4 regions of the Paenibacillus sp. J22P51 genome follow, and region 3 is predicted to be linked to each of the others. Evidence: riboswitches for the same ligand, from Rfam matches in the RefSeq annotation. Region 3 holds a riboswitch; each other region holds the start of a gene.
What was found. Region 3 has a riboswitch for cyclic di-AMP ahead of AC58QC_RS29165 (resuscitation-promoting factor). Riboswitches for the same ligand answer to the same signal wherever they lie in the genome.
Positions count from the first base shown of each region.

Region 1: it holds a riboswitch for cyclic di-AMP, as region 3 does, so the genes downstream of both, AC58QC_RS25270 (hypothetical protein) here and AC58QC_RS29165 (resuscitation-promoting factor) in region 3, are expected to answer to the same signal.
Region 2: it holds a riboswitch for cyclic di-AMP, as region 3 does, so the genes downstream of both, AC58QC_RS23865 (C40 family peptidase) here and AC58QC_RS29165 (resuscitation-promoting factor) in region 3, are expected to answer to the same signal.
Region 4: it holds a riboswitch for cyclic di-AMP, as region 3 does, so the genes downstream of both, AC58QC_RS17505 (CAP domain-containing protein) here and AC58QC_RS29165 (resuscitation-promoting factor) in region 3, are expected to answer to the same signal.

Region 1 is NZ_JCAUAZ010000016.1:63,819-67,235, forward strand. Features, by position in the region: gene kdpA (potassium-transporting ATPase subunit KdpA) at 1-527, opposite strand, end outside; gene AC58QC_RS25260 (potassium-transporting ATPase subunit F) at 575-652, opposite strand; gene AC58QC_RS25265 (hypothetical protein) at 780-1,193, opposite strand; gene AC58QC_RS25270 (hypothetical protein) at 1,394-1,813, opposite strand; cyclic di-AMP (ydaO/yuaA leader) riboswitch at 1,972-2,141, opposite strand; gene AC58QC_RS25275 (APC family permease) at 2,973-3,417, opposite strand, start outside.
Region 2 is NZ_JCAUAZ010000014.1:25,561-28,977, reverse strand. Features, by position in the region: gene AC58QC_RS23875 (DMT family transporter) at 1-175, opposite strand, end outside; guanidine-I (ykkC/yxkD leader) riboswitch at 261-363, opposite strand; gene AC58QC_RS23870 (MSMEG_1061 family FMN-dependent PPOX-type flavoprotein) at 428-1,039, opposite strand; gene AC58QC_RS23865 (C40 family peptidase) at 1,200-1,670, opposite strand; cyclic di-AMP (ydaO/yuaA leader) riboswitch at 1,674-1,812, opposite strand; gene AC58QC_RS23860 (hypothetical protein) at 1,979-2,797, opposite strand; gene AC58QC_RS23855 (M1 family metallopeptidase) at 2,843-3,417, opposite strand, start outside.
Region 3 is NZ_JCAUAZ010000025.1:46,549-49,965, reverse strand. Features, by position in the region: gene AC58QC_RS29175 (ABC transporter permease) at 1-704, opposite strand, end outside; gene AC58QC_RS29170 (ABC transporter ATP-binding protein) at 701-1,444, opposite strand; cyclic di-AMP (ydaO/yuaA leader) riboswitch at 1,728-1,921, shown strand; gene AC58QC_RS29165 (resuscitation-promoting factor) at 2,206-3,345, shown strand.
Region 4 is NZ_JCAUAZ010000007.1:259,931-263,347, reverse strand. Features, by position in the region: gene AC58QC_RS17520 (Imm7 family immunity protein) at 1-247, opposite strand, end outside; gene AC58QC_RS17515 (SRPBCC family protein) at 263-718, opposite strand; gene AC58QC_RS17510 (hypothetical protein) at 817-1,278, opposite strand; gene AC58QC_RS17505 (CAP domain-containing protein) at 1,424-2,074, opposite strand; cyclic di-AMP (ydaO/yuaA leader) riboswitch at 2,080-2,213, opposite strand; gene AC58QC_RS17500 (hypothetical protein) at 2,314-2,775, opposite strand; gene AC58QC_RS17495 (DUF4362 domain-containing protein) at 2,831-3,268, opposite strand.

The DNA of each region.
Region 1 (3,417 bases), on a different contig from region 3:
CGTGTAATCGCTCTTGTTATATCCACGTAAAAGTTCCCAAGATTATCTTGACGGCCAACTAGACCGCGTGTGAATGCAACGGCAATAGCGAATCCGGTTGCCGCCGATGTAAACATCGGAAACGTAATGGCCACCATTTGAGAGAAATATGACAGGGTATTTTCACCGCTGTAGGCTTGCCAGTTCGTATTTGTAATAAAGGAAACAGCTGTATTGAAAGCTAATGCCGGAGGCATATTACTTATACCATCAGGGTTAAGCGGTAAGTATCTTTGAAGCCGAAATACTGCATAAATGAGCAGCATCATGACAAAGTTAACTAACAGTACAGCTCCTAAATACTTTTTCCAACCCATGGCTTCGTCTTCTTTAACGCCCATAATGCGATAAGATACACGTTCGAAAGGACCAAAAACACGATCAAGGCCACTCTTTTCATAGCCGAAAACTTTTACCAAGTAACTTCCCACAGGCTTTACCAAAAGCATGATAATCCCTAGTGTGACGACTACTTGTAACAATCCCATACCCATAGTAGGTTCTCCCCCTGCTTACATAAGTTCATATTCTATAATTAAAATTTCTCTGGCTTTACTAAAACAAAACCGAGATATACCATAATGGCACATCCAATGAGTCCTATAACAATCATATGGTTACCTCCTTTACGCTTTTTCACAATATTTCGCAAATCCCCAAAACCCTAGAAAAGTTAGTGCAAATAATAATATCATCGTTACATCGTTGTACATGACACACCTCCTTCAAATCAGACAAACTTATGTTTTATTTGTTTTAAGGGATGATATTAGAAATTTGACATCACCATTTTTAGAATAAATGACATAATCAGCACCCAATCCTTTGTAAATTAACCGGGGATTCACGCTTTGCGTGATGACATAAATGGACCTGGAGGTCCAACTACGGCATATCCGGATATACCTGCAGCATAAAGGTAAGCTTTCCTCGAACAGAACGACATTCCCAATCGGAAAATCGGGAATGATGGACGCCCCAGGATCCGAAGTATCCACTTGGATAATTTGTTTCACTCCTTGACTCTCTAACTTGATTCTCTCCATCTTGTTGTTAGTTAATGCAACAAAAGGAAGGCCAACCAATTTCGTATGTTTCATAAACTCCTCGCCTGCTTTGGTTGGCGCAGCTATCAGCAAAAAATCACTTTGCATGACGATCACCGCCCCCTTTCCTGAAACATTGTAACGCCGATCCGCATAAAAAGGGGGTAAAGAATCTATAGCATCCGTATAAAAAAAGTATAAAAATATATTCTCGTCCCAGCCAATCCTAGCTAAATTAAAAGAGCACCTCACCACTCGTATCACAAGTGGATGGAGGTGCTCTTTTAATTTGCCAACAAGCGTCGCCCCTAGAAAGAGACGTACGCCCCAGAATGATCAAATAAATAAGTGCGATCAGATAGGCAAGATAGTTCTTGTTCACTTGCATGTGATGAGTTCTCTAGCTTTTCAGATAAATTCGTTAGTGCAGATGCAATTAAATGTGTTCGTACTTCTCCCCATGCCTCTTGTTTCTGATGAACGTACTGCAAACCGTCCTTAAGGGTTAAACCTTTGAGCTTCTGGAAAACTGCCGCCCATTGAACGAAATCCCCTTTAAGGTTGCCGCATGGAATCACGAATTGCCCTAAACCGCATGTTCCAAGATTCGTTGAAATCGTCAGTAAACCGCATTGACAGTCTGTACCATGCCCAGGATCCAGTTTATCGGATAATTCACAATCAAATCGAAAACATTCAATGCGGGTAATCTTACATTCCTTCGTCATTCATCTGATTCTCTTATTAGAGTCAGGGGTTCGGGATACATAATAGATTCACTCTCCTCAATTGTGAACAACAAAAAGAAGCCAAAGAGCAGAGAATCTCTACTCTCGGGCTTCGGAGCAGCGTTAATACACGCGCTGTTGAAGGCACGAAAAGAAGGCGGTTCTCTCCCAATGCGCTTACGAGGTTAGCTGTCGGATTCGGGCTTGGAAGTGCCCTACCTTAGCAAGCTGCGCTTGCTTTAGATTCACCCCGAGAAACCGATGCTGTATCCAATCGGCTTCTATTGGTTCCCCCGTTTCCCTTACGGGAACTCAGCGTTATGCTTTAACATGATCTGTTGTTGAACCGAATGTTACGCCTTATAGCTAAGATTGTAAAACGCCGTGGAGGGACTTTATTTGGTATTTTCCAGCTAATTAGGCAAATGAAAGCGGATCCAAATTAAAAAAACATCCATTTTTGATATAAATGCTTCGGCTCGCTTCCGTTTTTGTCATTTCGTAGTAATTAGCCTATACTCCCACGGCTTTGAGAAAATCAGTAGATTTGCCTTTTTATTGTATTTTTATACGATTGCTATCGATTCTTTACCCCCTTTTTATACGGTTCAACGTTACAATTATTTCGTAAAAGTGATGGTTTTCAATCAAGCAAAGTGACTTTTGGCAGTTCCGCTGTTACGACCAAAGAGTCAGAAGGAGAAATGTCATGACTTCCTCCCCCCGTTATTATTTAGGGATCCTACCCCATTTGTTGAATCCGATTGATTTAGATTATGAGTGGTTCGGTGTATTATGGCTAATGGACCGAAATATCCGATCATCAGATCATCATGAGAATGTATGAGTCGATAAGAAACAAGCAAAAGAAACAGGACTGGGAGACTCGGACTCGATTATCCATTCGTACGATTTTCAAGTCACCATGGAATGAAGTTTCCTCAGGTTTGTATATCATTAAATCTCGGGACAGATACCCCCTTCATGCTTCAGCCATTCTTAAGAAGAAATTCTTTGTTTGGTTGGAGCATACAGCCATTTGTGAAACAGAGGAAGAGCTTCATGCATTCATGAAACGGGTGAGTGAAGAGCATCAGATGGAAAACTTAATGAAAAAGGGTAGCCCTACTGTGAAGTAGTACTACCCTTTTCAGGCATGTTATTTTTTCAAATGATACGGCACCGTCGTTACGATAAGATTCCGCTTATACAGCAGGAATGCCCTGATCAGCAAACTCGATTGATTGTGAAGGATATTGTGCCAGTTTTTTTTCGGTATAAACTGGGGGATGATAACGGTTACCCGGTAATTAGATTCCGCGGCTTTATGTTCAACAGTATCAATAAATTTCGTCAACGGATGAACAATACTTCGATAATGGGAATGCAACGTGACTAAACGCACATCAGGCTGCCACTTAATCCATTTCTCCTCAAACTTTTTCTCATCATCTCTCTCAAAAGCCACATACACCGCGATAATCTGATCTGGGGACAGCGATTTGGCATAGTTCAACGAATTCTCCACCACATATGTGAAGCCAGCAACAGGTACGATCATGACATTTCCTTCAATCGGAATCGCTGGTTCACAAGAAGATAAT
Region 2 (3,417 bases), on a different contig from region 3:
AAGCCGTTCCGATGGGCAAGGTTTTCGTGGCCGAGGCTAAGAAATAAAAGCTAACGATCATCCCGAGAATTGTGATAACAGTGGGAACGAGCCGTGTAAATCCGTTGGAAAATTTCAGCGAGATGGCCCATGCCACCTCAAACACACCTGCAATGACTAAATATAACCATGCCATAATGAACACTCCTTCATGTAGGTATTATGTCGCCAGTCCCATAAAAAAACAAAGAAAAGCCCGGGAATATCGCACTGCTGCGATAGACTCCCGGGCTTTTCTCCCTCCGTGACCACAGCGTATCCGCTGTGTGTTTTCCCTTGGACCAGCCGGTGTTTGCGCACCGCGGAACCCTAGAAAACGACATGCCGTTATTATAGGCTGGCTAACATATTATGTCAAGTTACACATTTTGTATAATTGCTCTTTACCTTACTCCTCCAAAGCAATCCCGTTCAACGCGACATGCGCACGGAACATATCCATTCCGTCCGGCTGTTCCTGCTCGGATACCCACGTAGCTTGATCCCAAATCTTCGACAGCTTGAGCGCGCGGCTGCAATGCACGAAGCATTCTTGTACTTCGACGCCGACAGCGGCGATCGGTGACTTCCCGTTCAGCTGCATAGTCGACAGCAGTTCCTCGTCCTTCGTCAGCCAAGCGCGACCATTGACGCGGAGTACCATCTCAACACCTGGAATGATGAACAGGAGGCCGACTTCCGGGTTGGTTAGCAGATTTTGCATCGAGTCTAGTCGGCGATTGCCAAGTCTTTCTGGGAAGATAAAGCGGCGTTCATCCAAAACCCGTACGAATCCTGCAGCATCCCCGCGGGGGGACACATCGCTCGAGCCATTCGCATTCGACGTAGAGAAGAAGAATAAAGGCGATTTTGCGATGAATGCACGTGCGTGCTCGTCGATTTGATTGATAACCTTATGTTGAACCGCAGGATGCGGCTCCCCAATATCTGCTCTAATCTCGTCGATGGATCGTATAATACCGGGAAATGGGGGTGTTGTATTATTTTGTGTGGTGTCCATACCAGCCAATCCTTCCTCAAAGCCCAGGGCTATTACTAATCTTTGTGTACTCAACTTGTTTACTTTCTAGTATACGCCGATACACCCGTTCAAATGAATGAAGCCCTGCAAGCCGCTCTTACGAGCTAAGCTTGCAGGGCTTCAATCTGTGCCGAGAACATTACTTGGATTCAGCAGTTAGTTGATTGTAGATATCATCCCACAGAACTCGTCTGGCGGATACATATCGCTTCGCATAATAGGATTCGCTCAACTTATTCTTAACAACACCTTGATTCGTAGCGGAGTGAACGAATTCACCGTCTCCGAGGTACATCCCTACATGAGAGATACCGCTGCCATCCGTGTTGAAAAATACAAGATCGCCCTTACGAAGATCCTTTTTGTCAACCCAGTAGCCTTCGCCGTTTTGTGATTTGGAGCTGTGTGGAATATCGATGCCGAACTCGCCGAACAAGTAGGACGTGAAACCAGAGCAATCGAATCCTTTGGTTGTCGTTCCTGCCCATCTGTAAGGAGTTCCTACAAGCTCGTCTACCGCTTTATCCATATCGGATGCTGCGAAAACGCTTCCTACACTAACACTCAAAAACAAAACAAGACTAAATACAAGACCAACAACTTTCTTCAACTGCTTGTCTCCTTCCGGTGCCTACGAGGTTAGCTGGAGGGTTCGGTTGAAGGTTCCCTATGATCCCTGTCTTGCAAGATCAATTCACCCGGAGTGGTTCCCCCGTTTCCCCATAAACTGAGGAATTCGGCATGAAATATTTGGTTTTTGATGCTAGTCCTTTTTATTCGTCATAAAAAATGAAATTCCTCTTTTATGTTTGAAAAATAGGCTGAAAATAAGTGAAATAGTTCGGAAAAAAGACAAAAAAAAGCCCCTTTCTCAATGAGAAGGGGAGAATGTTTGCCTATTCGCTGTTTTGCTGGATATTAATTGGATATTTTGGCAGAAAGAAGCTGATATTGGGAGGAAATACCCCAGATTTGGATGAAAATGTGGAAGAGGGGGTACAGCTGGTAAATGATTAGCGCTGCTAGACCTGCCCACAGGTAGGTGGCGGTGACCGTGACCCCTGCCAATAGTCCTGAAAAGAGTAAAAGGGTAATGGCAAGTCCGACAATCGGCAGCGAATGTCGAAAGAAAGAGATGACAGTCGATGTGATACCTAACTTGGCTGCGATCGCGAATTGGACATACATAAACAGAAGCTGAAGGAGAAATCCGTAGACCAGTAAGCTGAGAATCCAGGGCAGAAGCTTGAGAACAACCTGCTCGTAGGAAGTGCTATGCCCTAGAATATAAGTGGCTTTGGGGAATATCCAGATGAGTGGAAGCAGGGTAAGTGCGATCCGGATAAGATACACAAGCAGGAAAGGGAGCAAGAGCTGCTTCATCCCGCGAAAGAAACGGTAACCAGCATTCTGGTGAACGTGTGTTAGTGAATAGAAAACACCACCATTTAAGAGGGGGGTTAGCAGCATGCGGGCACACAAGAGAGCAGCGAACCACCATAGATAAGAATAACTAAGATCTGTTTTGAGTAACTGAAACTGGCCTTCAGCTAGAAAGATCTGCAATGCCTGTTTGGGCTGCTCAGCGCCAGGGAAACGATGCATGAGGGGGATGAGTATTCCCTGCACAAGCTTATACAGGAGAATACCCCAACCCATTTGATATAGGAATAAAATAATGGTGGCAAAAGGCTGCGCCATAGCTGCCCTGAAGCCGGATTTGATATAGGTGGCCAACGAGGGTCCCTCCTCAGAGTTTGTCATAAGAAGTAAGCCAAGTCCTTACCAGGCTACTGAGCCGAATATGGCTTGCAGGAGTTGAATAATGCCGAGATTCCACCGAATTTGCCACTTAGTATTTAAATGTGTTTGATAGAAGTTGTTGATGTGCTTATTTTCGAGTATGAGCGTGTACTTAGGATCGATTCGCACCCAGTCTACAGGGGATGTATGCGTTAATTTGAATTCGATGCTGCCTTCCTTGCCATCCCATGTTTTATCAAGCGTTGTGCCATCTGCAAAATGGAACAGAATCGGCACCTCCGGCGAGTTGCCGCCATGCTTAACAATGCGAACCGTGCTTTCGTAAGTCTCGGATCCCTTACTGCCCTGAGGCCGAACGTTGACACTCGCGACGGAATAATCCATCATCATCTCGCCGTACACATACTGATTGAAGAAATCATCCCATTTCGTTTTGCTGACATCCTCCACAACCTGTTGGAAATCCTTCGTCGAGGGATGCTTGAATTGCCATCTTTGGAAATAGGTTTTCATAATTTTATCCATGACTTTGGTGCCGACCTGCTGCTCAATCGCTTTCAGTACGAGCTTGCCGCGTGTGTACACATTTTCCG
Region 3 (3,417 bases):
TGCTTTTCTTTGGCAATCAGATAGTCCCATCCGATCACATATTTAGCTGCGTATCGAAAGGCAAGCAGCCAAATGAATACAAGCAGAATCGCTGCTAGGCTGGCCCATAAGCTGCTATAGTGAAATTGGATCGTAATGAGGGCAATAGATGCCGCCCAGCGAAAACTGACAGACACGAATCTTGTTCGTTCAGCGGCAAATCTTCCTTCCTGCCAACTGGCTAATAGGTTAGCTACTTTTAATAGAAGTAATAGAGCTAGCATGAGCAGAAATGGCTGTGAATCGGCACCTAAACAGTGGCTATAAAGCGGCCGTAATGTGACCCAAGCGAGAAATAACCACGCACCCTGAAGTGAAAAGCTATACAGGAAGCTGCTTCGAAAATAGACACCCATTTCATGCTCTATCCGCAATAGAAACATTCGATCGGCACTGCGGGTCAGTGTTCGAATAGGGCTTGAAGTGACGAGTGGAACGAGCACGAGCAGCACGATCCATAGGTACGGATAATCTGTCGGAAGACGCTGTAATGTTTTTGCATAATAATAGGAAGAAACGATGACAAGAAACAACAAAAAGCCGATAAAGTTACTGCGTGCGGCATACTGCCAATACCCCATGGATTCCTTCATATAATGTTGGAAACGCTGTTTCCATAATGCGTGTGTGTTAAATGCATGTGTAGTATCGGTTAAGTGACTCATGCCAGGTCTCCTTGAACAAGCTTGTAGAAGATGTCGTCTAATGACGCCTGAGGCAGCTCGGTTTGTGCGCGTAATTCGACTAAATCTCCCTGCGCAACCATGTGACCTTTGTGGAGAACGACATAGGTATCGCAATATTTTTCAATTGTAGACAAAATGTGTGAGGAAATGAGGAATGATGCGCCTTTTTGTTTCATTTTAACCATTAGTTCTAGTAAGGAACGAATCGCTAAAGGGTCGAGTCCGAGAAACGGCTCATCGATAATATACAGAGAGGGCTCGATTAGGAACGCATTCATGATCATGACCTTTTGTTTCATCCCTTTGGATAAATGACTGGCGAAGCTGTTCAGCTTGTCCTTCATTTGAAACTGCTCTAATAGGGACTGGGATCGTGCTTCGTAGTCCTCTTTGGAAATGCCATAAGCCATGGCTGTAAGCTCAAGATGTTCGCGAATCGTAAGCTCTTCGTATAGCTCCGGACTTTCAGGCACGTAGGCATATGTCGCTCGGTAAGGTATTGGATTTTCGGCTAGGGTTAAACCGTTAATGCGAATGGTCCCTTTTTGCGGTTGAAGCAGCCCGAGGATGTTTTTGATGGTCGTACTTTTACCTGCACCATTGAGTCCGATTAGCCCCATCATTTCACCTTGGCGAATCGAAAAAGTGAGGTCATGGAGAACGGGCTTGTTGGGTAAATAGCCACCGAATAAAGCGTTTACCTGTAAGATGGGAACCATCTCAATTGCCTCCCTAAATAGCAAATTATTGGTATTTTTTGATCAAATACTTCCAGAATCATTATAAACAAATTTGCATTTTTAGCCTAGTTTTGGTCATTATGCATTAAAAAAACGAGTATACGTACGTTAAAGTTAGACACATGTAGATATAAGTGGGTTATATTTGAAAAATAATCGAAATTTAAGCGATTTAGCCCTTTTTAAAGGGTGTTAATCCCTTTACAGGTTGAGATTAACAGCGTAATATACTTTTCATAATAACTTAATATCCAATTTGCCAATTTTCCATTCGCTGAGTTCCAAATGTGGAAACGGGGGAACCACTGCAAGCTTAATGAGCATTCAAATGCGGTTAAGTAAGCAGAGAGTAACAGGGGTGAATCATAGACGTCAAACAAGCAGTTTGCGTCTACGTAGGGCGACTCTCACGTCCGAATCCGTCAGCTAACCTCGTAAGCGTAAGAGAGGTAACGATTGTCGTGCGTGCTATTTGTATTTCACTATGCAAACTAAGCCAGCGAGAAGAGTCCTCTTCTTGCTGGCTTTTTGTCCTCATACAGGGTTTTACACAGATCGGAAGACATAAAATAACCCGGAATTCATAGGATGATGAATAGGTAAAAGGGGGGGACGACCAGATTCAGCGAGTTAAGCAGGCTGATGATGGCGAGCATGTTAAGTTAAACTAAAAACCTTAGTCGCGTCAAATTTAATCATGCTGTAACCTGGCGGCGAGGCTTTGAAGGAGGACCGAAGAAGTGGGCAGTATCTCAATTAGCGAGACCCATGTAAAACGATCATCCAGCATGTCCTTCGCATTGCGATGGAAGCATGAAAACTTGCGTTTGATTTTAAGCCTAGCTATAATCTCAATCGCAATGACTTTCATGTTTTTGGTGTTGTTGTACGGAACGGCTACCAAGAGCGTATCCGTGGTTGTGAATGGACAAGAAACTATTGTGCACACGAAGCAATGGGTCCTGCAACGCCTACTGGATGAACAAGCCATAACGATTGGTGAACACGATGAAATTTCAGCTGCACTCACGACCAAGCTCAAGGGTGGAGACAAAATTGTAATCGAGCATGCTTCACCAGTTCAATTGACTGCTGATGGAAAGACCACCACTGTTTACACAACTGCAAGAACGGTAGAAAGTGCATTGCAACGTTTAAATATTGCACTTGGGGAGAACGATCGTATTTCTCCCGAACCGACGGCCGCTCTTAGCACAGGCGATGAAATCAAGATCGTCCGTGTGAAAAAAGAGACGGAGGAAGTCTCTGAACCGATCGCATTCGAGACAGAGAAAAAGAATGACGCGTCTTTACTTAAAGGGAAAGAGCAAGTGGTCCAAGAAGGTAAAGCAGGCGTTCTGGTGAAGAAGAAAGAAAAGACTTTCGAGGACGGTGTATTAGTCGCGGAAGCAGTTGTGGGTGAAGAAGTACAAACAGAAAGCGTTAAGAAAGTAGTTTCCGTAGGAACGAAAAATCCTGTGGTCGTTCTCTCCGCCTCTTCACCGAGCGTGGATGAGGTTTCCAAGAATGGTGTGACCTTCGGCTACAAACAAATCCTCAAAAACGTGAAACTTACTGCCTATTCAGCGGACGCGGAGTCGACAGGCAAAACCGAGGGCTCCTCTGGTTATGGTAAAACCTACACAGGAACTACTGTAACTGAAGGGCGTACGATTGCCGTTGACCCGAAGGTGATTCCACTGGGTTGGTGGGTATACATTGAAGGCATTGGTTTCCGTCGTGCTGAGGATATTGGCAGCGGTGTGAAAGGTCAAATGATCGATGTGTACTATGAAGATCATGCTTATGCGAATAAATTCGGAACGAAACAAGGGTACACGGTGTATGTGGTAGGCCCCACAAAACCGTCCCAAAACTAACGTGTAAACGGTAGTTAGGCCGGGAACACTAGGCTATACACGTAGCTTGGCATATGCCTGCGCGAAAGAAGA
Region 4 (3,417 bases), on a different contig from region 3:
GTCCATAGGAGCCCGGCATTATCTCACCAATTTGTTGAAATAACTCAATCACATAATCACTGCGATGATTGTGCATCCCGGAAATAAGAACAGAGTCATGCCCATTACGTTGTTTAAGCGTGACTAGCTTTTCCACATCAAGTTCAGAAATTAAGCTTTTCAACTCAGCGATCCTAAGATCTTGCAGTCTGGAATCGGTATCATGTGTGTGATACCTTAAAACAGCCCAACCATTAAACTGGAACATAGCTAGCTCCTTATCCTAACCTTTTTCAGCTAAAATCTTTAACTGTTCGTTCCGATATGTCAAAAATCTCATCATATATTTCTTTAAGACAACTCTCTCAACTACCCATCCGAGCCAGCCCAATGGAGCTTCGAAATATAAGGTATCCTTCATTAAGGTTCGATTACCTAAATCAATAAATTCATGTTCGTGTCTCATACTTTTGAAAGTACCCTGCAGCATTTCATCAACAAAGCGATAGGGTCGAACGTAATTTGAAATGAGTGAAGTATGTCTTTGCCTAATGAAAAAGTGCCGCGCCTCAAAAGTGACCGTTTCCCCGCCGCTTATCATGCCTGTTGTTGTTCCAGCAATCGCTCGTTCCTTGGTGTGAGGCCAGACAGTCTGCGTATGTATATCAATATTACTTGCCATGTCAAAACAAACATCAATCGCTGCTTCAATTTCAATTTCTGTGAATACCTTTATCACTGGTTGCACCTCTTGATTCATTTGATTACATATTTGATAGTAAGAGTGAAAAGCAAAGAATAACCAGAAAACCATACGTTTCTTACGGTAAGGTTAAGTCATTGAGCGCGTTTTCTCCACTCTTCCAAGGTTAAATTATAACCCGTAATTACATCCACAATAAGAATCTCTTTCATATCCTCACTGACATAAAACGTTTGCCACCTAACAACATGATCACTGAAACTCTCTCCTATGTATAAATCGTAATACTTTCCTGTTCTTTCTGGGATATTTATTAAACCATCACTTAAAAATATGACTTTTGATATATTGGCTTCTTCTATCATTTGTTTGTATTTCTTTATTTCATCTACATTCTGTACGAGAAAGTCCATAATTTCTTCAACTGACTTCGGTTTCACATTGGTTACATTTTGTGGTGAAGCGCTAGGCAAAATGGGTGTTACAATAGCCGAACTTGCAGTTGGTAGCAATTCAGCTGGAACGACGGACGATTCACATGCTGTTAATCCCATTATGACAACGATTGATATTGAATGTAGAAATGATTTAGGCATAGCAAAAACTCCAATCCCGCAGATAAAACCCAATTCGACAAGAATAACTAATCTCCTTTGACTTTGTTATAAATAAAAAACAGCCTCCCAATGGAAGGCTGCCGCGATTTATTGCTGTATTTAATATTGCAATACTCATTACTCATTAGTTACTAATGAACTCCTGAACCCACTCACCGTTATAATAGGCAACACCGATTTGAGTGAAGTTGGGGCTTAGAATATTTTGACGATGACCTGCACTGTTCATCCATGCTGTCATGACGGCTTGTGGCGTTTGTTGACCTTTAGCGATGTTTTCACCCGCATAGGAATAGCTAATGCCGTAGGAGCGCATCATATCAAAAGGAGAGCCGTAGGTTGGTGATGTGTGATCGAAATACCCGTTATTGTACATATCTTTCGCTTTATCCAATGCCATCGCGGTTAATGCGCTGTTACTGGCCAAAGGCTTCAGTCCAGCCTTAGTACGCTCCTGGTTAACAAGGTTAACCACTTGGCTTGCAAAAGTAGATTGCGAAGGCGCAGTCGTAACCGGTGGTTTGACAGGTGCAGTTGTACTTGTGCTTCCAGGAATATTGAGCTTCATCCCCGACCAAATAACGTTGGGATTGGCAACTTGAGGATTTGCCTTAATAAGTGAAGATAGGCTAACGCCGTACTTCTTGGAGATTAACCACATGGTATCGTTGCCCGCTACCGTATGAGTTCCCGTTGCAGCAAATGCCGCATTCGCTCCCATAAGGACGGTCAAACCTAGTGCACCAGTAACTACAAGCTTTTTGTAACGTTTCAAAATAAACCTCTCCTTTTTGCGGCCTGCGAGGTTAGCTGTCGGATTCGGATCAAAGAGTAATCACCCGGCCGCGAGATTGCGGCTTCACCCCAAAGATTGGGTCCCCCGTGCTTCATAAAAGCTTCGGCCTTCTAAGTTTTTGATCCAAAATGGATCTTAAAGATTGTATCATGTGAAATCAATGAATACATGACTCAAAATTTTCCATTTAGATCCCGTTAACTCCTATTCACCATAATCTACTCGTATTTAGCCCCAGCTGTTGAACCGTCCGGATAGATAAAATAAGTATAGATTTGTCTATCTTTCCCTTGTGAATACCAAAGTTCAACTTTCTCAACTTTCCCTTCATCTGACCATGTTAAGACTATCTGTCCACCTAATTCCCCTTGCTCAATCCCTTTAAGATCGATATTTAGCCCTAAGTACTGATAGTCTGCGGAAGGTAAAATATCATAACGCCATACAGCTTGCTGCTTATCATCATTTGTTCGTTCAGCCGCAGGATTACCAAGAAGTTCTCTTACGTATTTTTGATCATTCCCAACGTTCAATCGATATTGGATTTGCCATACCTTTTTAGCCGTTTCGTCTGCAAAGCTTGCTGGTTCATTCATCAATGAAATAACATGATCACGTGAATTGTATGAAACGCCTAATCCTAACCCCTCGCCGATAAAACGAATAGGTACGTATTCCACAGGTCAACCCAAGCAAAAACTTTTTCATTTTATCTCTCTCCTCGAATTAATCTCACTATCCCCCACTACCCGCTGCCACAAAGCTAAAAGTCTCCCCAATCGCAACATCCTTACAACCATCCAGCTTATATGAAACACCTCGTTCTACTTTCTCAGAAACAATACGTGTACATTCCGTCTTCAGTCGTTGTTTGCTGCCATGTTTGTCCTCTGAATTATCATAAGTATAAGAAATCTTATCTTTTTTAAAAGCAAAATCATAATAAATCGGATCCCCCTCAATGGTCATTTGCATGATCCGAATCTGACTCTCAACGTGCCCTTCAACGTTTTTCAAAAATTGATTGAAACGATCAAGATTAATGATTCTGCCATGAATATTAATGACGTCTCCTTTTGCGGTCCCTTTGTCTATATCGTACCTCGAATCCGAGCATGAACTAAGCAACAAACAACTCAATACGAACAACATTCGACCGTACCTTATTTTCATTTCTGTTCCCCCTAACCGTTCCATCTACTGATTTGACGCAAACGCTACTGGAAATGTTTTGAAACAAAAAAATAAGCTTGAAATCTCAAGCTTGTCATCAAGCCAATACCTCATTTACCATGCCTGAATTAAAACCATGGTATACTAGT